Regions from separate parts of the Rhizobium sp. AN80A genome, predicted to be linked through region 1. Evidence: predicted binding sites of a transcription regulator. Region 1 holds the regulator's gene; the other holds the start of a gene.
The links. The regulator HrcA, encoded in region 1, represses chaperone genes, less so after heat shock. The targets are predictions, from matches to a motif close to GTTAGCACTCNCNNNNNGNGAGTGCTAAC.
Positions count from the first base shown of each region.

Region 1 (11,337 bases):
TAGTTTCGTCTCTTCGGCCGATCTGCCGTCGTCACGCGAAAGGTACTTCTGGTTGATCGAAACACTTCTGCTTGCAATTGCACTCGTCTCGCGTTTTGGTTTTGTTTTCAAGCGTAATTGACCAAAAACCCCTAAAATTGCATAGTGGTTAGGATCGGCATTCTTAACGTATGGTTCAAGGTGAATAGATCGCGCTTTGCAACGTGGCGTTTTGGGGATGGGTTTGGGCGTGCCGGTTTAAACAAGGGCAGATTATTGTTAGGGCAGCACCATGATTGAGAATAAGAAGAAGCCGAACCCGATCGACATTCACGTCGGCAGCCGTATTCGCCTTCGCCGAACGATGCTTGGAATGAGCCAGGAAAAGCTTGGGGAGAGCCTCGGCATTACATTCCAGCAGATCCAGAAATACGAAAAAGGCACCAATCGTGTCGGCGCCAGCCGGCTGCAGAACATCTCCAGCATCCTCAACGTTCCGGTCTCCTTCTTCTTCGAGGACGCGCCCGGCGAAAACGCCGGCATGGCGGGCGGCATGGCGGAAGCCTCCAGCTCCAACTACGTGGTCGACTTCCTGTCCTCGTCGGAAGGCCTGCAGCTGAACCGCGCTTTCGTGAAGATCACCGATCCCAAGGTGCGCCGCAAAGTCGTCGAACTGGTCAAGGCGCTCGCCGCCGAAGCCGACTCCGAATAAGCATCCCTCAGAAGTCACACTCGGGAAAGCGGCTGTAAAGGCCGCTTTTTTGCGTTTTTTGGGCATAATTTGCCATTTTGTCACAGATATAAAGATATATTTATGTCCTTCTGCGCTTGTTTTTCGGCCCTGAACTGAGTACCACTACGCAGCTTTTTATTCTTTGAGGGGAATCCCGGAATGCGTGCCAATTACCTCTTCACCAGCGAATCCGTAGCCGAAGGTCACCCGGACAAGGTCTGCGACCGTATCTCCGACGAGATCGTGGATCTGGTGTACCGCGAAGCCGCGAAGACCGGCGTCAATCCATGGGGCGTGCGTATCGCCTGCGAAACGCTGGCAACCACTAACCGCGTGGTCATCGCCGGTGAGGTTCGCCTGCCGCCGAGCCTGATGAAGAAGGACAAGAACGGCGCCGACGTCATCAACCCGTCGAAGTTCAAGACCGCCGCGCGCCGCGCCATCAAGGACATCGGCTACGAGCAGGACGGCTTCCACTGGAAGACGGCCAAGATCGACGTTCTCCTGCACTCGCAGTCCGCCGACATCGCACAGGGCGTCGACAACGCCGCCGACCAGCAGGGCGACGAAGGTGCCGGCGACCAGGGCATCATGTTCGGTTACGCCTGCAAGGAAACGCCGGACCTGATGCCGGCGCCGATCTACTACTCGCACAAGATCCTGCAGCTGCTCGCCACCGCCCGCAAGAGCGGCGACGGCGACGCCGCCAAGCTCGGCCCCGACGCCAAGAGCCAGGTCACCGTTCGCTACGTCGACGGCAAGCCGGCCGAGGTCACCTCGATCGTTCTCTCCACGCAGCACCTCGACGACAGCTGGGATTCGAAGAAGGTCCGCGCCGTCGTGGAACCCTATATCCGCGAAGCCCTCGGCGACCTGCCGATCGCCAGCGATTGCAAGTGGTACATCAACCCGACCGGCAAGTTCGTCATCGGCGGCCCTGACGGCGACGCCGGCCTGACCGGCCGCAAGATCATCGTCGACACCTACGGCGGTGCCGCGCCGCACGGCGGCGGCGCCTTCTCCGGCAAGGACACGACCAAGGTCGACCGTTCGGCGGCCTACGCCGCCCGCTACCTCGCCAAGAACGTCGTGGCCGCCGGTCTCGCCGAAAAGTGCACGATCCAGATCTCCTACGCCATCGGCGTCGCCCAGCCGCTGTCGATCTATGTCGACCTGCACGGCACCGGCAACAAGGTGAGCGAAGATCAGGTCGAAGCGGCGATCCGCAAGACCATGGACCTGTCGCCGACGGGCATCCGCCGCCACCTGGACCTCAACAAGCCGATCTACGCCAAGACCTCCGCATATGGCCATTTCGGCCGCAAGGCTGGCCGTGACGGCTCGTTCTCCTGGGAAAAGACCGACCTGGTGAAGCCGCTCAAGGAAGCGATCAAGGCCTAAGACAATGACTGACATGGAACGTCGCGGACGCGCGACCGAGGCTTTCTTCGGTCGCCGCAAGGGTAAGCAACTTCGCGGACAGCAGGCGGAGAAGCTCAGCACCCTCTTGCCGGCGTTCATCATCGACCTCTCGGCGGCTCCTCCGGAGCCGCTGAGCACGCTCTTTCCCGTCGAGACCAACCGGCTGAGGCTGGAGATCGGCTTCGGCGGCGGCGAGCATCTGATCCACCGCGCCGTGGAAACGCCCTCGACCGGCTTCATCGGCGTCGAGCCCTTCGTCAATTCGATGCAGAAGCTGCTTGCCAGCGTCGACGATGCCGGCGCCCGCAATGTCCGCGTCTACAACGACGACGCGACGCAGCTGATCGACTGGCTGCCGGACGGATCGATCGACCAGATCGACCTGCTCTACCCGGACCCCTGGCCGAAGCGCAAGCACTGGAAGCGTCGCTTCGTATCGAAGACCAATCTCGACCGCTTTCACCGCGTGCTGAAGCCCGGCGGCCTGTTCTGCTTCGCCTCCGACATCGACACCTATGTGAACTGGACGCTTCTGAAGTGCCGCGACCACGGCGGCTTCGACTGGCAGGCCACCAACGCGGCGGACTGGCTGACGCCCTACGAGGGCTGGCCGAGCACGCGCTACGAGGCCAAGGCCCGGCGCGAAGGACGATCCTCGGCCTATCTGACGTTCAAGCGCGTCTAAACGATCTTTGTAGGGAAATACGGGCCGATGCGGCCCCTCAGAAACAAAACAACGGCGCTCCGGGGAACGCCGTCTGTTTTCATGCTGACCCGCCTTAGTGCAGGCTGACCGTCTTCAACTCGTCTTCAGCGGCCTTGAAGAAGGTGCTGGAGCGGTTGTCCGTGAGGAGGATCGGCGTTCCGTCCGCGCCGAAGAGCGCCCAGAGATCGACATTGGGATCGATATCGGGAGCCTCCGGGAAACACCGGGGAACATCCTCGGAGCGGATTTTCCTGATATAGGCGACCTCGCCGTTGCCGATGCCGGCAAGCTCGGTCTTGGTCAGGTGCGAATTGGCTTCTTTCATCAACATTCCTGTACCTCCAGAGAGAAGGGACCAACGGTGCGATTTGCGCCGTTGTCCTACTGTGGGACCGAAATGTTAATTTTCTTCACCATACGCGACGGCTCCGGGCGAATGAGATCCACCGACAGCAGGCCGTTCTTCAGTCCGGCGCCGAGAACCTGCATGCCATCGGCGAGCACGAAGGTGCGCTGGAACTGTCTCGCGGCTATGCCGCGATAGAGATATTCGCGCTCGCCCTGCTCGACCTGGCGGCCGCGGATGACCAGCTGGTTTTCCTCGACGGAAATATCGAGTTCTTCCTCGCTGAAGCCGGCGACCGCGAGCGTGATGCGCAGGCGCTCCGGATCATCGGTGATGCGGTCGGCGGCGAGGCGCTCGATATTATAAGGGGGATATCCGTCACTCGCCTTGGAAATCCGCTCCAGCGTCTTTTCCATGGCGTCGAAACCCAGCAGCAGCGGGCTGGCGAAAGGCGTCATACGGCTCATCAGCGTTCCAAGTCCTTGATGCAAGCGACCCTTCCGGACCTGAAGACAGCATCCGGATGTTGCTAATATGGGAAGGGATGGCGTCATTCGCAAGACAGCGGCGCAAGACAGGACGCAACACGGCGGCGCAAGACCTATGCGCCGTCCGCACGCGGTCGCGCCGCCTTGACAAAGCCCGTCCGGCCTCGCATCAAATCCTGCCCCGCGCCGGCTGTGCCGATTTGCGGCGGGAAGATAAACAGATTGTGCATGCATCGATATGTGCGTCGATACAGGCACCGGGAGGATGGGACGTACGGAATGGCAAACCCGAGAAAGATCATTATCGACACCGACCCCGGTCAGGACGATGCGGCCGCGATCATGCTGGCCTTCGGCAGTCCCGAGGAACTGGAACTGCTTGGGATCACCACCGTCGCCGGCAATGTGCCGCTCTCCTACACCAGCCGCAATGCGCGCATCATCTGCGAGCTCTGCGGCAAGACCGACACCAAGGTTTTCGCCGGCGCCGACAGGCCGATCGCCCGGCCGCTCGTCACCGCCGAGCATGTGCATGGCAAGACCGGCCTCGACGGTCCCGAGCTCGACGAGCCGACCATGCCGCTGCAGACAGGACACGCCGTCGACTTCATCATCGAGACGCTGCGCAGCGAGCCGGAAGGCACCGTGACGCTCTGCACGCTCGGGCCGCTGACGAATATCGGCCTCGCCTTCCAGAAGGCGCCCGATATCATCGGCCGCGTGCGCGAGCTCGTCATGATGGGCGGCGGCTTCTCCGAGGGCGGCAACATCACGCCGGCGGCCGAATTCAACATCTATGTCGACCCCGAGGCAGCCGACATCGTGCTCCGCTCCGGCGTGCCTGTCGTGATGATGCCGCTCGACGTGACGCACAAGCTCTTGACGCTGAAATCGCGCGTCAAGCGCATGGCCGAGATCGGCACGCGGCCGGCGATCGCGATGGTGGAAATGCTGGAGTTCTTCGAGCGTTTCGATATCGAGAAATACGGCTCGGACGGCGGCCCGCTGCACGACCCGACGGTCGTTGCCTATCTGCTCAAGCCCGAACTGTTCAAGGGACGGATCTGCAACGTCGAGATCGAGGTTAAGTCGGAGCTGACCGTCGGCATGACCGTGGTCGACTGGTGGCACGTGACCGACCGCAAGCGCAACGTGACCGTGATGCGCGATGTCGACGCGGACGGCTTCTTCGATCTCCTGATCGAACGCTTCGCCCGCATCTGACTGTCTTGAATGAGATCAGGCCCGCTTAGGCGGGCCCGATCGGATCAGGCGTCCTTCTGGTCGAAGACCGAGTTGGTTTCGGCTTCGACGATCTTCGGGCCGCCCTTGGCGACGCCGACCATGGCGGGGCGCAGGACGCGTTCGCCGATGGAATAGCCGGCCTGGACGACCTGGACGACGGTGTTGTTCGGCACGTCGGGGTTCGGCACTTCGAACATCGCCTGGTGAAAGTTCGGGTCGAACTTCTGGCCGACCGGCTCCAGCTTGCGCACGCCATGGCGTTCCAGCGTCGTGAGCATCGAGCGCTCGGTCATCTCGACACCTTCGATCAGCGTCGTCAGGCCGGCATCGGCGCCGGCGCGGGCCTCTTCCGGGATGGCGTCGAGCGCGCGGCGCAGGTTGTCGGAGACAGCCAGCATGTCGCGGGCGAAGCCGGCCGCGGAATAGGACTTGGCATCCTTGACTTCGCGCTCGGTGCGGCGACGCAGATTGTCCATGTCGGCGGCGAGGCGCAGATAGCGGTCGCGCAGCTCGGCATTCTCAGCCTTCAGGAGCTCGATCGGATCGGGCTCGGCTGCGGTCTCGTTCTCGACGTTTGCGGCGGCGTCGGCTGCGGCTTCTTCCGCGGCTGCGTCAGGTCCGTTCTTCGTCGTCTCGTCAGTCATGACGTTCTCCGGTCATTGGTGGCTTTTGGATGTGCCCGATATCGAACTTTGAACATCAAAAATCAAGTCTGCGTGACGAAGAAGGTCGGAAACACAGGCATGTTCGGCCCGTGACGACCGCATATGAAAGCGACCAAGAGGCGGCAGCCACATGTCATTCTTACTTTCGCAAAACCTAATACGGTGCCACACTCATCTCTCAACCTGGGAGGTGCTGAGATGGCCGACGAAAACGTCTATGTCGGGAAATGCTTTTGCGGTGCCGTGGAACTGACCGTGACCGGCACGCCTGTCGCGATGGGCTATTGCCATTGTCGCTCCTGCCAGCACTGGTCGGCCGGGCCGATCAACACCTTCACGCTGTGGCAGCCGCAGGCGGTTCGGGTGACCAAGGGTGGCGAGCATGTCGAGAGCTTCCAGAAGACCGACTACAGCGTGCGCAAGTTCTGCGACACCTGCGGCGGCCATCTCTACAGCGAGCATCCGCTCTGGGGCGTGACCGACGTCTATGCGCCTGTGATCCCCGGTCTCGATTACCAGCCGACCATGCATGTAAACTACGAGGACACGATCCTGCACGTGAAGGACGGGTTGCCGAAGTTCAAGGACATGCCTTCGGAAATGGGCGGTTCCGGCGTGCAGCTGCCGGAATAGCGCTATTTGGACGGGCGCGAGAGCCTTGCCATCAGCTGTGCGGTGTAATCGACCATCGGTACGATGCGCGAATAGTTGAGCCGCGTCGGGCCGATGACGCCGACGGCGCCGACGATGCGGTCGTCTTCGTCGCGATAGGGCGCCACGATCAGCGAGGAGCCGGAGAGCGAGAAAAGCTTGTTTTCCGAGCCGATGAAGATGCGCACGCCCGGGCCGCTTTCGGCCAGATTCAGCAGCTCCAGCAGACTGTCCTTCTTCTCGAGATCGTCGAACAGCATGCGCAGGCGATCGAGATCATCGGGATTGCCCAGCCCCTCCAAGAGATTGGCGCGGCCGCGGATGATGAGCTGCGCGGGCTTGCCCTCGTCGGCGGTGCCGGACCAGACGGCGATGCCGCGCTCCACCAGATCCCGAGACAGCGCGTCGAGCTCGTGGCGCACGTCGTCCTTGAGGTGGCCGAGCTGGCTGCGCAGTTCGGGCAGCGTCTGGCCCGTCATATGGGCGTTGAGGAAATTCGCGGCTTCGGTGAGCTGCGAGGAGGTGACGCCGGCGGGCAGTTCGATGATGCGGTTTTCGACCTGGTCGTGATCGCCGACGAGAACGGCCAGCGCCTTGGTCGGCTCCAGGCGGATGAACTCGACATGCTTGAGGACGGGATCGCTCTTCGATGTGATGACGAGACCGGCGCCGCGCGACATGCCCGACAGCATGCGGCTTGCCTCGTTCATCATCGCTTCCATCGGGCCGTCGCGGCTATCCGCCCGCACCTGCCGGTCGATATTGGCGCGGTCCTCGGCGGAGAGGTCGCCGACCTGCATGAAGGCATCGACGAAGAAGCGCAGGCCGACCTGGGTGGGCAGACGGCCGGCGCTGACATGCGGGGAATAGACGAGGCCAAGCTCTTCCAGATCGCTCATGACATTGCGCACGGAGGCCGGCGACAGCGACATGGGCAGGATGCGTGAAAGATTGCGCGAGCCCAGCGGCTCGCCCGTCTCCAGATAACCCTCGACGATGCGACGAAAGATTTCCTTGGAGCGTTCGTCCAGCGCGGCAACGGCGTCCGAAATCGTCGACGACCTGAATTCCATTAAGCCTTGCGCACCCATGCTGACAATGATGTCGCAAAATATAGCCAATCTACCCGCGCGCGCAAAAGGGAATTTGCAAATGCGCGCCGCCAATCGTAGAAGCGGTCAACAACAGACCTGCACCGATGATGAAGCCTGGGATCGCCCCCGCGTTCCGGCCCCGTGCACCGAGGAGAATAGGATGCGGCCTTCCGGCAGAAAAACCGACCAGATGCGCAAGGTCACCTTCGAGCGCAACTTTTCCAAGCACGCCGAAGGCTCCTGTCTTGTGAAATTCGGCGACACGCACGTGCTCTGCACCGCGAGCCTTGAAGAAAAGACGCCGCCGTGGCTGCGCAACACCGGCAAGGGCTGGGTCACCGCCGAATACGGCATGCTGCCGCGCGCCACCGGCGACCGCATGAAGCGCGAAGCCGCCGCCGGCAAGCAGGGTGGCCGCACCCAGGAAATCCAGCGCCTGATCGGCCGCTCGCTGCGCGCCGTGGTCGATCTCAAGGAACTCGGCGAACGCCAGATCACGCTCGACTGCGACGTGATCCAGGCCGATGGCGGAACGCGCACGGCATCGATCACCGGTGCGTGGATAGCGCTCTACGATTGCCTGAAGTGGATGGAAAGCCGCAACATGATCAAGGTCGAGCGGGTCCTGAAGGACCACGTCGCCGCGATCTCCTGCGGCGTCTTCGCCAGCCAGCCTGTCATCGATCTCGATTACCTCGAGGACTCGTCGGCCGAGACCGACGCCAACTTCGTGATGACGGGCGCCGGCGGGATCGTCGAGATCCAGGGCACGGCCGAGGGTACGCCGTTCAGCGAGGAAGAGTTCGGCGCGCTGATGGCGCTTGCCAAGAACGGCATCGCCGAGCTGGTGGAACTGCAGAAGGCGGCGATTGCCTGAGGGTTTGAGGTGTGAAGGCTAGGGCAGCTGAGAGGCTGTAGCAAGCAAGGCCCCTCCCCAACCCTCCCCACAAGGGGGAGGGCTTAACCCGGCGGCACCGCCGAACCTCGATGGAGGCAGGCGGGCGCGCCCAGCGGTTCTCCCCCCTTGTGGGGGAGATGGCCGGCAGGCCAGAGAGGGTCTTTTGGCGCCCCGGAGAATGACAGCATGATCGACGGCATTCTTGAAACCGCGCTTTATGTCGACGACCTCGATGCCGCCGAGGGTTTTTATGGCGGTGTTCTCGGGCTTGAGAAAGTTCTGCGCCATGACAACCGGCACGTCTTCTTTCGCTGCGGACCGGGCATCCTGTTGATCTTCAACCGCCGCGAAACGATCAAGCCGCCTTCATCGGACGCACTGCCGGTTCCGCCGCACGGCACGACGGGCGCGGGGCATGCCTGTTTCCGGATGCGTGCGGAAGCGATTGACTTGATCGCGGAAAAGCTCAACAAAGCGGGCGTTTCCATCGAAAGCGATTTTAGCTGGCCGAACGGGGCGCGATCGATCTATTTCCGCGATCCTGACGGCAACAGCCTGGAATGCGCCGAACCCAAACTTTGGAATCTTTGAAGGACCGCCATGCGCAAGCTCGATACCCGCACCATCGTCGTTGCCAGCCACAATGCCGGCAAGATCCGCGAGATCGCCGACCTGATCGGTCCCTTCGGCTTCTCGGCGAAATCGGCAGCCGAACTGAAATTCGACGAGCCGGATGAAACCGGCACGACCTTCGAGGAAAACGCCGCGATCAAGGCGCTGGCTTCGGCCAAGGCATCCGGCCTGCCCGCCCTTTCCGACGACAGCGGCCTTGTCATCGACGCGCTCGGTGGCGCGCCGGGTGTCTATACCGCCAACTGGGCGGAAACGGCCGACGGTACGCGCGATTTCGCGATGGCGATGCAGAAGGTCGAGACGGCTCTCGAGGAAAAGGGTGCCACCACGCCGGAGCAGCGCAGCGCGCGCTTCGTCAGCGTTCTTTGCCTGGCATGGCCGGATGGGCATACCGAGTTCTTCCGCGGAGAGGTCGAGGGCTTCGTGGCCTGGCCGCCGCGCGGTACCGCCGGCTTCGGCTACGATCCCATCTTCCAGCCCGAGGGCTACGACACCACCTTCGGCGAGATGAGCGCCGAGGAGAAGCACGGATGGAAGCCCGGCGACCCCGCGGCATTGTCCCACCGCGCCCGCGCCTTCAAGATCTTCGTCGAAACCTGCCTTAACGCCTAAGAGCGATCGTGGACACTTTGGAACAGCCCAACCTGACGCGCCATGCATCTCTTTTGCCCGATACCGGCGAGCCCGGCTTCGGCGTCTACGTGCATTGGCCGTTCTGTGCCACCAAGTGCCCCTATTGCGACTTCAACAGCCATGTGCGTCACCAGCCTGTCGATCAGGAGCGCTTTACCGCCGCCTTCCTGAAGGAGATGGCGACGATGCGGCAGCTGAGCGGCCCGAAGACGGTCACCAGCATCTTTTTGGGCGGCGGCACGCCCTCGCTGATGAACCCCTCGACGGTCGCGGCCATTCTCGACGGTATCGCCAGGGAATGGAACATGCCCGATGGCATCGAGATCACCATGGAGGCAAACCCCTCCAGCGTCGAGGCCGAGCGCTTCCGGGGCTACCGCGCCGCCGGCGTCAACCGCGTGTCGCTCGGCGTGCAGGCGCTGAACGATCGCGACCTGAAATTTCTCGGGCGGCTGCACGATGTCGAGGATGCGCTGAAGGCGATCAAGCTGGCGCGCGACATCTTTCCGCGCATGTCCTTCGACCTGATCTATGCACGGCCGAAACAGACAGTCGAGGAATGGGAGCGCGAACTCAAGCAGGCGATCTCCTATGCCGTCGACCACCTGTCGCTCTACCAGCTGACGATCGAGGAGGGCACGCCCTTCTTCGGGCTGCACAAGATGGGAAAGCTCGTCGTGCCCGACGACGACCAGTCGGCGCTGCTCTACGAGGCGACGCAGGACATCACCGCCGCCGAGGGGATGCCCGCCTACGAGGTCTCCAACCACGCCCGCCCGGGTGCCGAGAGCCGCCACAACCTCACCTACTGGCGCTACGGCGACTATGCCGGCATCGGCCCCGGCGCCCATGGCCGGCTGACGCGCGGGCCGGTCAAGCTCGCCACCGCCACCGAGCGCAAGCCGGAAGCCTGGCTGGAGCTCGTGGAGCGCGACGGCCACGGCATGCTCGACCAGGAGCAGCTCGGCTATGACGAACAGGCCGACGAACTGCTGCTGATGGGACTGCGATTGACTGAAGGCGTCGATCTCGCCCGCTGGCAGCAGCTCTCGGGGCGCGACCCGGACCCGAAGCGCGAAGAGTTTTTACTGGAACACGGGTTTATCGAACGGATCGGCAATTCGCGCATCCGCTGCACGCCGTCGGGGATGCTGATTCTGGATTCGGTGGTGGCTGATCTGGCTTGTTGAGTGAGAGTGGGGTCAGGGGCGCTTGCGTTGTGCCGTGAAGCCCCCTCATCCCCGGTGCAACAAGTTGCACCTGACCTGCCGGCACCTTCTCCCCTATGGGGAGAAGAGATTCGTGGCAAGCCACTCGCTCCGACCTCCCCTTCTCCCCCGTGGGGAGAAGGTGGCCCGAAGGGTCGGATGAGGGGGCTCCGGGCTCTTCGCTATCCTCTTGTTTTGAAACATAAACCTCTGACGTCACAACCAATAGCCCCCTCACCCTACCTCTCCCCGAGGGGAGAGGGGGGAGCAAGTGGCGCTCACACCACCCTCCTCCGCACCCGCGAAAACACCCTTCCATCGATCGCAGCCAGTCCGATCGCGATCATCGTCATGCCGATCAGATGCTTGGCCTGCAGCTGCTCGCCGAGGATGGCGGCGCCGAGCAGGATGGCGCTGACGGGGATGAGGAAGGTGACGAGCATGAGGTTGGTGGCACCGGCCGTGGCGAGGATGCGGAAGAACAGGACGTAGGCGACCGCCGTCGAGAGCAGCGCCAGGCCGAGGAGCGCCATCCAGGCCTCGGCCGAGGGCGCGGCGAACGTCCAGGGTTGGTCGACGACGAGGGCGATGGGGAGCATCAGCACGCTGGAGGCGGTGACCTGGCCGGCGGCGGGC
Region 1 is NZ_JASJPX010000003.1:2,508,852-2,520,188, forward strand. Features, by position in the region: gene lnt (apolipoprotein N-acyltransferase) at 1-121, shown strand, start outside; gene P3R82_RS24050 (helix-turn-helix domain-containing protein) at 272-691, shown strand; gene metK (methionine adenosyltransferase) at 872-2,113, shown strand; gene P3R82_RS24060 (tRNA (guanosine(46)-N(7))-methyltransferase TrmB) at 2,118-2,819, shown strand; gene P3R82_RS24065 (DUF1150 family protein) at 2,914-3,171, opposite strand; gene P3R82_RS24070 (Hsp20 family protein) at 3,222-3,653, opposite strand; gene P3R82_RS24075 (nucleoside hydrolase) at 3,954-4,898, shown strand; gene grpE (nucleotide exchange factor GrpE) at 4,943-5,563, opposite strand; gene P3R82_RS24085 (GFA family protein) at 5,783-6,217, shown strand; gene hrcA (heat-inducible transcriptional repressor HrcA) at 6,220-7,308, opposite strand; gene rph (ribonuclease PH) at 7,490-8,206, shown strand; gene P3R82_RS24100 (VOC family protein) at 8,414-8,818, shown strand; gene rdgB (RdgB/HAM1 family non-canonical purine NTP pyrophosphatase) at 8,828-9,472, shown strand; gene hemW (radical SAM family heme chaperone HemW) at 9,481-10,683, shown strand; gene P3R82_RS24115 (DMT family transporter) at 10,980-11,337, opposite strand, start outside.

Region 2 (11,337 bases), 480 kb from region 1:
GCGACAAGGATCGCCCGCCGCGTATTCTCCTCGTGCTCCGCCCACTGCCGGCTGCAACGATTGGCGCGGGACCACAGATTGACGGAGTAGCGGATATATCTGCGGTGCGGCTTGCTGGTGAAGGGAAGGGTGGCGGCATAGAGGAGGGCTTCTGCGATCATGGTCAGTCGAAGTTATTTCAACCCCCAGTTCGGATCGTCCTTTGCCAGGAGTTCGTATTCGGCTTCTGCTGCTTCCATCTCGGCGATATCCTCAAGATACTGCTCGATCACCTCATAGGCATACTTCTCCACCGACATCTCGGCTTCGGCCGCATGTTCGCTCAACACCCGGTATGATTCGTCAGACAATTCGACGGTGATACGCTTGCCCATGGTTAAATCCTTTGCTGATGCCAGGATAATAGCAGTCCGGCATTGCCTTCGCCAGCCACCACCCTTGCCGCATCCGGCCCTTTCCGCTAGGAAACCGCCACTGCCACACCGAGCGGAAGACGTTGGAAATGAACGACAAGCAGAAGAAACCACAAAAGCTCAAAGCCAGACTTCCCGCGGCTTCGTCGATCGTTCGGCGGCCGATATTCGCGCCGTCAACGAGATGACCGCGAAGATCCGCGAAGTCTATGAGCATTATGGTTTCGATCCTGTCGAAACGCCGCTCTTCGAATACACCGATGCGCTCGGCAAGTTCCTGCCGGATGCCGACCGGCCGAACGAAGGCGTCTTCTCGCTGCAGGACGACGACGAGCAGTGGATGTCGCTGCGCTACGACCTGACGGCGCCGCTCGCACGCCATGTCGCGGAAAACTTCAACGAGATCCAGCTGCCCTACCGCACCTATCGCGCCGGCTATGTCTTCCGCAACGAAAAGCCCGGCCCCGGTCGTTTCCGCCAGTTCATGCAGTTCGACGCGGATACGGTCGGCGCGCCAGGCGTCCAGGCCGATGCCGAGATGTGCATGATGATGGCTGATACGCTCGAAGCGCTTGGGATAAAGCGCGGCGACTACGTGATCCGGGTGAACAACCGCAAGGTTCTCGACGGCGTTCTGGAAGCGATCGGCCTCGGCGGCGACGACAAGGCAGCCCAGCGTTTGAACGTGCTGCGCGCCATCGACAAGCTCGACAAGTTCGGTCCCGAAGGGGTGAAACTCTTGCTTGGCCCAGGCCGAAAGGATGAGTCCGGCGATTTCACCAAGGGCGCTGGTTTGGACGATGAACAGGCCAATTTCGTTCTGGCGATGACGCACGCCACGATAGCCATTCAAGGTAAGGCTGGCGACGGTGAGGCGTATGGATCTGCAGCGGCTTTGACGCCGCATCCGCAATTTCCATTCAATGAATATTTTAATAAAACCGGAAATATGTCCTTCGGCGAGGGTGTTGCCGAACTCTCTTTTATAAGAGCACTGGTCGTCAGTGCAGGATATGACGAGAGCCGCATTAAAATTGATCCTTCTTGTGTCCGCGGTCTTGAATACTATACCGGTCCCGTCTTCGAAGCCGAACTCACCTTCGACGTCACCAACGAAAAAGGCGAAAAGGTCGTCTTCGGCTCCGTCGGCGGCGGTGGTCGTTATGATGGTCTGGTCTCCCGCTTCATGGGTCAGCCGGTTCCGGCAACCGGCTTCTCCATCGGCGTCTCGCGCCTGATGACGGCGCTGAAGAACCTCGGCAAGCTCGGCCAGAGCGAAGTCGTCGAACCCGTCCTCGTCACCGTCATGGATGGCGATGTCGAGGCCATGGGCCGCTACCAGCGCATCACCCAGGAGCTTCGCCAGGCCGGCATCCGCGCCGAAATGTACCAGGGCAACTGGAAGAAATTCGGCAACCAGCTGAAATACGCCGACCGCCGCGGCTGCCCCGTCGCCATCATCCAGGGTGGTGACGAGCGCGCCGACGGCGTCGTGCAGATCAAGGACCTGATCGAGGGCAAGCGCCTCTCCGGCGAGATCGAGGACAACGCCTCGTGGCGTGAAGCCCGTGTCGCGCAGGAGACCGTGTCCGAAGCCGATCTCGTGGCCAAGGTGAAGGAAATCCTGGCGGCGCAGGCGGAAGATCGCAAGCGAGCCTCTGATGTTTGACAAACCCCTCCCCAACCCCCTCCCCCACAGGGGGGAGGGGCTTTTGGCCGCACCGGCCTGCCCAATCCATCGTTGGCAGGCGCTGCTACGTTTCAGTTTTTGCTCGACTGCCACCCCGACTTAGTCCCTCCCCCTTGTGGGGGAGGGGTTGGGGAGGGGCCTTTATTTGGGAGCAATCCCATGCCCCTGATCAACCTCCCAGCCTTCTCCGAAGACCTGCTCGCCGAATTCGCCGCCCGCCGCACAGAGCGCGTGGATACGCCAGTCATCCAGCCGGCCGAACCGTTTCTCGATATCGCCGGCGAGGACCTTCGCCGCCGCATCTTCATGACCGAGAGCGAAACCGGCGCCAGCCTGTGTCTCCGTCCGGAATTCACCATCCCCGTCTGCCTGCGCCATATCGAAAGCGCCATGGGCACGCCGAAGCGCTATGCCTATCTGGGCGAGGTCTTCCGCCAGCGCCGCGAGGGCGGCAATGAGTTTTATCAGGCGGGCATCGAGGATCTCGGCGATATCAACATCCCGAGCGCCGACGCCCGCGCCATCGGCGATGCGGCCGGCGTGTTGTCGCGGCTGCTGCCAGGCAAGAAACTGGCCGTCACGCTCGGCGATCAGGCTGTCTTCGAAGCCGTCGTCCAGGCGCTCGGCCTTCCGCTCGGCTGGCAGAAGCGGCTGATCCATGCCTTCGGCGACACCACCCATCTCGAAGCGCTGCTTGCGAGCCTGGTCAGCCCGCAATTCGTCACCGGCCTCAGCGACGATATCGCGCGCCTCCTGGGCGCCGACGACGAGGAGGCGCTGGTCGCCCATATCGACGCCACCATGCAGGCGACGGGCTATTCCACCAATGCCAGCCGTTCGCCGCAGGATATCGCCCGCAGGCTGAAAGAGAAGCTGATCCTCTCGGAAACCCGGCTCGATGACGCGGCCTTCCTTGTCCTCAAGGAGTTCCTGTCGCTCAACGTGCCGCTCATCAACGCCTCGGCGGCGCTTTCCGGCTTCGCCGATGCCGCCGGCCTCAAGCTCGGCAATGCCCTGTCGCGCTTCGATGGTCGCGTCGCGGCACTCGCCAATGCCGGCGTCGATCTCGCGCTGATCGATTATCGCGCCGCCTTCGGCCGCCCGCTGGATTATTACACCGGCCTCGTCTTCGAGATCGGCGTCGAGGGTTCCGATGCCGTGCTCGCCGGTGGCGGCCGCTTCGACAAGCTGATGACGCTGCTCGGCGCGAAAGAACGCATCCCGGCCGTCGGCTTCTCGCTGTGGCTGGATCGCATCGAAATGGAAAGGGCCGCCTGATGACCATTACCATCGCGCTGCCCTCCAAGGGCCGGATGAAGGACGACGCCTCGGCCATCTTCGAGAAGGCCGGCATGAAGATCACGGCCGTCGGCAACGACCGTTCCTATCGCGGCCGCGTCGAAGGCTGGGACGATGTCGAGGTCGCCTTCCTCTCGGCTTCAGAGATTTCCAAGGAGATCGGCAACGGCACCGTCGATTTCGGCGTCACCGGCGAAGACCTGATCCGTGAAGGCCTGGCGGAAGCCGACAAGCGCGTCGAGTTCTGCGCCCGCCTCGGCTTCGGCCATGCCGATGTCATCGTCGCGGTGCCGGAGATCTGGCTCGATGTCGACAGCATGGCCGATCTCGGCGACGTTGCCACCGATTTCCGCGCCCGCCACGGCCGCCGCCTGACGATCGCCACCAAATACTGGCGGCTGACGCAGCAGTTCTTCTCGCGCCAGCATGGCATCCAGCTCTATCGTATCGTCGAGAGCCTGGGCGCCACCGAGGGAGCGCCGGCATCCGGCTCGGCCGATATCATCGTTGATATCACCTCGACGGGCTCGACGCTGCGCGCCAACCACCTGAAGATCCTGTCGGATGGCGTCATCCTGCGCTCCGAGGCCTGCCTCGTACGTGCCCGCAAGGAAAGCCACGCCGACGAGCCTTCCGTTGCCCGCCTCATCGAAGCCGTCCGCGCCGCGCTCTGACATCTATCGTCGTGATTGCTCACGAAAAAGCCCGCCGCCAGATGCACTGACGGCGGGCTTTTCATGCTTGGGAGGCTTAAGTGGCGCCGATTATGCGGCAGCCGGCAGGGCGCCGCGGCGCGCGTCGATCGAGTAGAGGCCCGGGCCGAAGGTGGCGAGCAGGATGTAGGCGCCGGCAAGCGTGACGTTCTTCATCAGCATGATGCCGTTGAGAGCGTTGATCCAGCCGAGAGCGGCATCCGGCCAGCCGGGAACGGCAACGGTGCCGGAGTGGAACACAGCGCCGGTGAAGACGCAGAACGCGGCCAGTGCCCAGCCGACGATCTTCGTCTGGAAGCCGACGAGAACGGCAAGACCGGTGACGAGTTCGAACAGGCCGGCGAGGTAGGCAAGCGCGGTGGCGGCGGGCAGGCCGGCGCCGGTGATCATGCCGGCGGTGCCGGTCGGGTCGGTCAGCTTGCCGAAGCCGGAATAGATGAAGATGAAGGAGAGGAGGATGCGGGCGACGAGAATGACGACGTTCTGGCTATTGGACATGGAACTGTCTCCGGTTGAATGAGTTGAGACCGCTGTGCCCCGGCACGTTCGTCGATCTCGTATGCACTGTTTTTCCTCTTTTTTAGTATCTATGGAAAGATAGACGGAAGCTGACACTTCGTTCAGCAATAGTGAACGATGATGGCGGCTTGCCAGTGCACCGCGCGCTCTTCTATGGTCGGCATCTAGCCCCAAATGGAGACTTCAGATGGCAGATCTTTCCGCATTCCCGATCACCAAGCGCTGGCCGGCAAGCAACCCCGATATCATCCAACTCTATTCGCTGCCGACGCCGAACGGCGTGAAAGTGTCGATTGCGCTGGAGGAACTGGCACTCCCCTACGAGCCGCACCTGATCTCCTTCGGCACCAACGATCAGAAGTCTCCGGAATTCCTGTCGCTCAATCCGAACGGCCGCATTCCGGCGATCATCGATCCAAATGGCCCCGGCGGCCGGCCGATCGGCCTGTTCGAATCCGGTGCGATCCTCGTCTACCTCGCCGAGAAGACCGGCAAGCTCATGCCACCGGATGCGGCCGGCCGCTACGAGACGATCCAGTGGGTGTTCTTTCAGATGGGCGGCATCGGGCCGATGTTCGGCCAGTTCGGCCACTTCCATAAGTTCGCCGCCGAGAAGGTCGCCAACAATTCCTATCCGGTGGAACGATACCGTGACGAGTCCAGGCGGCTGCTCGGTGTGCTGGAAGAGCGTCTGCAGGACCGCCAGTGGATCATGGGTGACGCCTATACGATCGCCGACATCACCACATTCCCGTGGGTGCGCGGCGCCGACGTCTTCTATGGCGGCCGCGAACTCCTGGAATACGACAAGTTCCCGGCGGTGATGGACTGGCTGAAGCGTTGCATCGCCCGCCCGGCCAGCGAGAAAGGGCTGAACATCCCGGCGCGCCCGGCCTGAGCCTTCGGCGGCAACACGGCCCCAAAACGTCAAAAGCCGGAGCGATGCCCCGGCTTTTTGTCATGGCGGCGAATATTACTGGCGGCGGACCGCGGCCTTGCCGGCGTCGGCCTCGATGCGCGGGAAGATGAACATGCCGATCATGCTGCCATTGCCTTCCTCTTCGTAGCCGTTCGATTCCCCCATGCAGAACATCGGCTGGCGGTAGCCGTTCGGCAGGATGATCGTGGTCGAAAAACAGAAGGACGAGGACAGAGCCGCGGCCTGTTCGAAAATCTGGACGATACGACCACGATCCTTCGGATCATAGCAGCGCATCAGGCTGAGCAAGCCGCATTCCGCCACGGTCAGGCCATGAAGCCGGGCGCTTCGTTCCTGAAGGTGGATCACGCCGCTGGAAAAGTCTCCGACCCAGCTTTCGGAAATGGAAAGCTGAGCAAGCATGTCGGGATTGTTGTCGTTGAGTTCCAGCGATCCACGCATGAGCGGTGCGGATGCGGCGGCTTTTGTTATCTTAAACACATTGTTCCCCAGTTTGGGCGCAGCGTTCTCCCACGCTGCACACCCGGCAAACATCACAGATTCAGTCGACGCCGGGCATCATGCTCGGTGCGTGGAAAATAGCGTTCCGAGCGGTCGCTCCGTTGATTGAGCCCACTCTGCCCAGCCTTTCCAAAATATGCAACTTCTAATTTAATTCAGGATAAATAACTCGGTGCATGCGTCAATGCAATTCTGAGCGACGTTGGCGGTGCGGCGGCAGGAGCGTCTGAACGAAGCGCCGAACGCAGCGCGAATTTATAAGTTTTTTTTGCAGGAACGGCAACGGCTTTTCACGCGCTCTCGCAAGTGTGCGCCATGCGGAAAATAAGCAAAAATAACGGAAAGGTTGATGAAAGCCTGCTAAATAATGCGCGATTGATGGACTTGCGGCGTTTTCAGGCCGCTGGCGGCAACCATTGGATCGAAAACTCTTTTGTTTCGGGCGTTTGAAGCACCGGCAAAAATCGTCCACCGAGCAAGCTTCACGAAAGCCTCGCCGTCGTCTCTGGTCGGCAATTGGCCTGATTATACGTTTCACCAGTCGGTTGAAAAAATCGACGCGCGAATGTGAGTGCAGATCACATAACGAAAAGGGCGACCCGAGGGCCGCCCTTCCGTAACCTGAACCGGTTGGCTCAGATGTGATGACCTTATGGTCTGATCACATCATGTCCATGCCGCCACTTCAGCGCGCTTGACGCGCTGAAGCACTTTAAGTGTATGGGCGGCTTTCACGGACCCGCTGCAATCAGACCTTATGGTCTGATCACATCATGTCCATGCCGCCCATGCCGCCCATGCCGCCAGGCATGCCGGCCGGAGCGTCCTTCTTCGGCAGTTCGGCGATCATGGCTTCCGTCGTGATCAGCAGCGAGGCAACCGAAGCTGCGTTCTGCAGTGCCGTACGAACGACCTTGACCGGGTCGACGATGCCCATGGCGATCATGTCGCCATATTCGGACGTCTGAGCGTTGTAGCCGAAGTTGTCTTCGTTCTTCTCGAGGATCTTGCCGACCACGATCGAAGCTTCGTCACCAGCGTTGTCAGCGATCTGGCGGACCAGAGACTGCAGAGCCTTGCGAACGATGTTGACGCCAGCTTCCTGATCGTCGTTCTCGCCCTTTGCGGTGATCTTGGAAGACGAACGGAGCAGGGCCACGCCGCCGCCCGGTACGATGCCTTCCTGAACAGCAGCGCGCGTCGCGTTCAGAGCGTCGTCGATGCGGTCCTTGCGTTCCTTGACTTCGATTTCCGTGGAACCGCCAACGCGGATGACGGCAACGCCGCCGGCGAGCTTGGCAAGACGTTCCTGCAGCTTTTCGCGGTCATAATCGGAAGAGGTTTCTTCGATCTGAGCCTTGATCTGCGCAACGCGGCCTTCGATGTCGGACTTGGAGCCGGCGCCGTCGACGATCGTCGTGTTTTCCTTGGAGATCGAAACCTTCTTCGAACGGCCGAGCATGTCGAGCGTTACGGATTCGAGCTTGATGCCGAGGTCTTCGGAAATGACGGTGCCGCCCGTGAGGATGGCGATGTCTTCCAGCATGGCCTTGCGGCGATCGCCGAAGCCAGGAGCCTTGACGGCAGCGATCTTCAGGCCACCGCGCAGCTTGTTGACGACGAGGGTCGCAAGAGCTTCGCCTTCGACGTCTTCAGCGATGATGAGGAGCGGCTTGCCGGTCTGAACGACGGCTTCGAGAACCGGGAGCATCGCCTGCAGGTTCGAGAGCTTCTTCTCGTGGAGGAGAATGTAAGCGTCGTCGAGGTCGGCGACCATCTTTTCCGGGTTGGTGACGAAGTACGGCGACAGGTAGCCGCGGTCGAACTGCATGCCTTCGACGACTTCGAGTTCGGTTTCGGCGGTCTTGGCTTCTTCGACGGTGATGACACCTTCGTTGCCGACCTTCTGCATGGCTTCGGCGATATCAGCGCCGACCTGCTTGTCGCCGTTTGCGGAGATCGTGCCGACCTGGGCGACTTCAGCCGAGGTGGAGATCTTCTTTGCCTTTGCCTGCAGATCCTTGACGACTTCCGCGACAGCGAGGTCGATACCGCGCTTCAGGTCCATCGGGTTCATGCCGGCGGCAACTGCCTTGGCGCCTTCGCGAACGATAGCGCGGGCGAGAACCGTAGCCGTCGTGGTGCCGTCGCCGGCGATGTCGTTGGTCTTCGAAGCAACTTCGCGGACCATCTGGGCACCCATGTTTTCGAACTTGTCTTCGAGTTCGATTTCCTTGGCGACCGATACACCGTCCTTGGTGATGCGCGGAGCGCCGAAGGACTTGTCGATAACGACGTTACGACCCTTCGGGCCGAGGGTTACCTGCACTGCGTCAGCGAGGATGTCGACGCCGCGCAGCATCTTTTCGCGCGCAGAGCGGCCGAACTTTACTTCTTTAGCTGCCATTTTGAGAACTCCTGAAAAGGGGTGTCAGCGAATTACGATGAAGGGAACCGGCTGATCAGCCGATGATGCCCATGATGTCGGCTTCCTTCATGATCAGAAGGTCTTCGCCGTTGATCTTGACTTCGGTGCCGGACCACTTGCCGAACAGAACGCGGTCGCCAGCCTTGACGTCGAGAGCGACGACCTTGCCGGACTCGTCACGAGCGCCGGTGCCGACGGCGACGATTTCGCCTTCCTGCGGCTTTTCCTTGGCGGTGTCAGGAATGATGATGCCGCCCTTGGTCTTTTCTTCGGACTCAACGCGGCGAACAACGACGCGATCGTGAAGGGGGCGGAAGTTGGTGCTTGCCATTGTCTAATCCCTCGATCAAATGACACTCGCAGGCCGATATGGCCCACACGGATGGGTGTTAGCACTCTCCTCTGGTGAGTGCTAGCGACCTGCATTTAGGAGCGCCCATCTGGGGAGTCAAGGGAAGCGGTCGTAATTTTCCGACGCCCCGTCTCTATAGCCGTTTGATGGCAAAGTTGTGAACCTGTCGCCCACGCCTTCCGGTCGGGAAAACGCGCCGATGGTTAATGCCCGAAAGGGGAGGGCGATGTCCGTTTCTCAACCCCGGCATCGTGATCCGTCATTGTCATAAACCCGTGTCCGGAATTTGCGACATGCGATCGGGCAGCGCCGGCTCGCTCGCGCCGTCGGGCCGGGGCCAGTCCAGGATTGTCCGGCCCCGATGCGGGTGATATCGAGCGACAGGGGCAGCCGGCGCAGGTCGGCAAACGAGGGCGGATTGATGAGCGTGGACGGAGCGGTGATGGCGGATGACAGCGTGGCATCGGTGCCGCTTGGCGAGGCTGTCCGTGTCTGGGCCAGGATCGGCTGTCTGAGCTTCGGCGGTCCCGCCGGCCAGATCGCCCTGATGCACCGCACCATCGTCGACGAAAAGCGCTGGATCTCCGAGGACCGCTTCCTGCACGCACTGAACTACTGCATGCTGCTGCCGGGACCCGAGGCGCAGCAGCTCGCCACCTATATCGGCTGGCTGATGCATGGCGTGCGCGGCGGCATCCTCGCCGGCCTGCTCTTCATCCTGCCGGGCTTCGTCGTGATGCTCGGGCTTTCGGCTCTTTACGCCGTCTTCCAGGAAACCGCCTGGCTTCCCGCCCTGTTCTTCGGGCTCAAGGCGGCCGTTCTCGCCGTCGTCGTCGAGGCCTTGCTGCGCCTTGCCCGCCGCGCCCTGAAGACCCGCGTGCACTATTACATCGCGATTGCATCGTTCCTGGCGCTGTTCATGCTGAACGCGCCGTTCCCCATCGTCGTCATCCTCGCCGGCCTCACAGGCTTCGCGCTGCACCGCTACGCCAGCCGCAAAGTGCCGGCTGAAGCCGTCCAGGCCCGGGCATCGCAACGCCGCTTGCCCGTTTTCACGACCCACACGGTCGCCCGGCCACTCCTTGTTCTCGTCTTCTGGATCCTCGTCTGGCAGGCGCCGCTGCTTTTCGTCCGCAATCTGGAGGCTCCGGCCGATCTGATCGCCGAGACGCTCAGCGGCGAAACCAATGTCTTCGGCGCGCTCTTCATCTTCTTCTCCAAGATGGCGGTCATCACCTTCGGCGGCGCCTATGCGGTTCTCTCCTATGTCGCGCAGGTCGCCGTCGGCCAGTATGCCTGGCTGCAGCCGGGTGAGATGCTGGATGGTCTGGCCCTGGCCGAAACCACGCCCGGTCCGCTGGTGCTCGTCCTCTGTTTCGTCGGCTTCCTCGCCGGCTACCGCAACCCGCTCTTCATGGCGCCGCTGCTGGGCGGCGCGCTTGGCGCCGCGCTGGTTGCCTGGGCCACCTTCGTGCCAAGCTTCGTCTGGATCTTCGCCGGCGCGCCCTACATCGAGAAGCTGCGCAACAATGCCGCCCTGACCGCGGCCCTGTCAGCCATAACCGCCGCCGTCGTCGGCGTCATCCTCAACCTCTCGCTCTGGTTCGGCCTGCACGTGCTCTTCGCCGAAGTCGGCCGGATATCGCTTCTGTCACGCGGCGCGGGCCTTCCCGTCGTCAGCTTCGCCTGGCCGCAATGGGCAACGCTCGATATAGCGGCGCTGGCGATCTTCGTGATCGCGTCCATCCTTTTGTTTTACGTCAAGATGGGCATGGTCAAGGTGTTGGGGCTATCGGCCGCCGCCGGCCTCGCCATCAAGGGGGCGGCTCTTCTGCTCTGAAGGTGCGTCGGAGCGCATCGGGTCGCAAGAATTTCATACTCCGGCATCGCAAAATTTCTTGCCATCCAGGCGGGGCTTTGCCATGTCAGCCTTCATCGAATGAAAACCGGGACTTGGAAATGGCGCAGCGCATCGAGAATTTCGCAGAGATCACCAGCCACTATGACGCGGTGTTCTGCGATGTGTGGGGCGTGCTGCACAACGGCGTTTCACCCTTTCCGAAGGCCGCCGCCGCCCTGCAGGCCGCGCGCGAGGCCGGCCTGACGGTCGTCCTGATCACCAATTCACCGCGCATCGCGCCGCTGGTCGTCGATCAGCTCCGCCACATCGGCATCCAGGACGAGGCCTATGATCGCATCGTCACCTCCGGCGATGTGACCCGAGGCCTGATCGCCGAGGGCCCGAAGAAGGTCTTCCTGCTCGGCCCGGATCGCGACATCGCCATCATCGAGGGCATCGGCGTCACCCGCGTTTCCGCCGAGGAGGCCGATTGCGTCGTCTGCACCGGCTTCTTCGACGACGAGACCGAGACCCCCGAGGATTACACCGACATGTTGAAGGCCTTCCAGGCCCGCGACATCCCGATGATCTGCGCCAACCCCGACCTGATCGTCGAGCGTGGCCACAAGATGATTCCCTGCG
Region 2 is NZ_JASJPX010000003.1:2,029,993-2,041,329, reverse strand. Features, by position in the region: gene P3R82_RS21710 (hypothetical protein) at 1-161, opposite strand, end outside; gene P3R82_RS21705 (hypothetical protein) at 174-374, opposite strand; partial or broken gene hisS (histidine--tRNA ligase) at 503-2,082, shown strand; gene P3R82_RS21695 (ATP phosphoribosyltransferase regulatory subunit) at 2,263-3,381, shown strand; gene hisG (ATP phosphoribosyltransferase) at 3,381-4,076, shown strand; gene P3R82_RS21685 (DoxX family protein) at 4,167-4,613, opposite strand; gene P3R82_RS21680 (glutathione binding-like protein) at 4,822-5,532, shown strand; gene P3R82_RS21675 (hypothetical protein) at 5,608-6,054, opposite strand; gene groL (chaperonin GroEL) at 6,842-8,482, opposite strand; gene groES (co-chaperone GroES) at 8,538-8,834, opposite strand; gene chrA (chromate efflux transporter) at 9,277-10,695, shown strand; gene P3R82_RS21655 (TIGR01459 family HAD-type hydrolase) at 10,815-11,337, shown strand, end outside.
Region 2: a site for HrcA is predicted at 8,892-8,920, ahead of groES (co-chaperone GroES). Genes of this name have one in related genera too.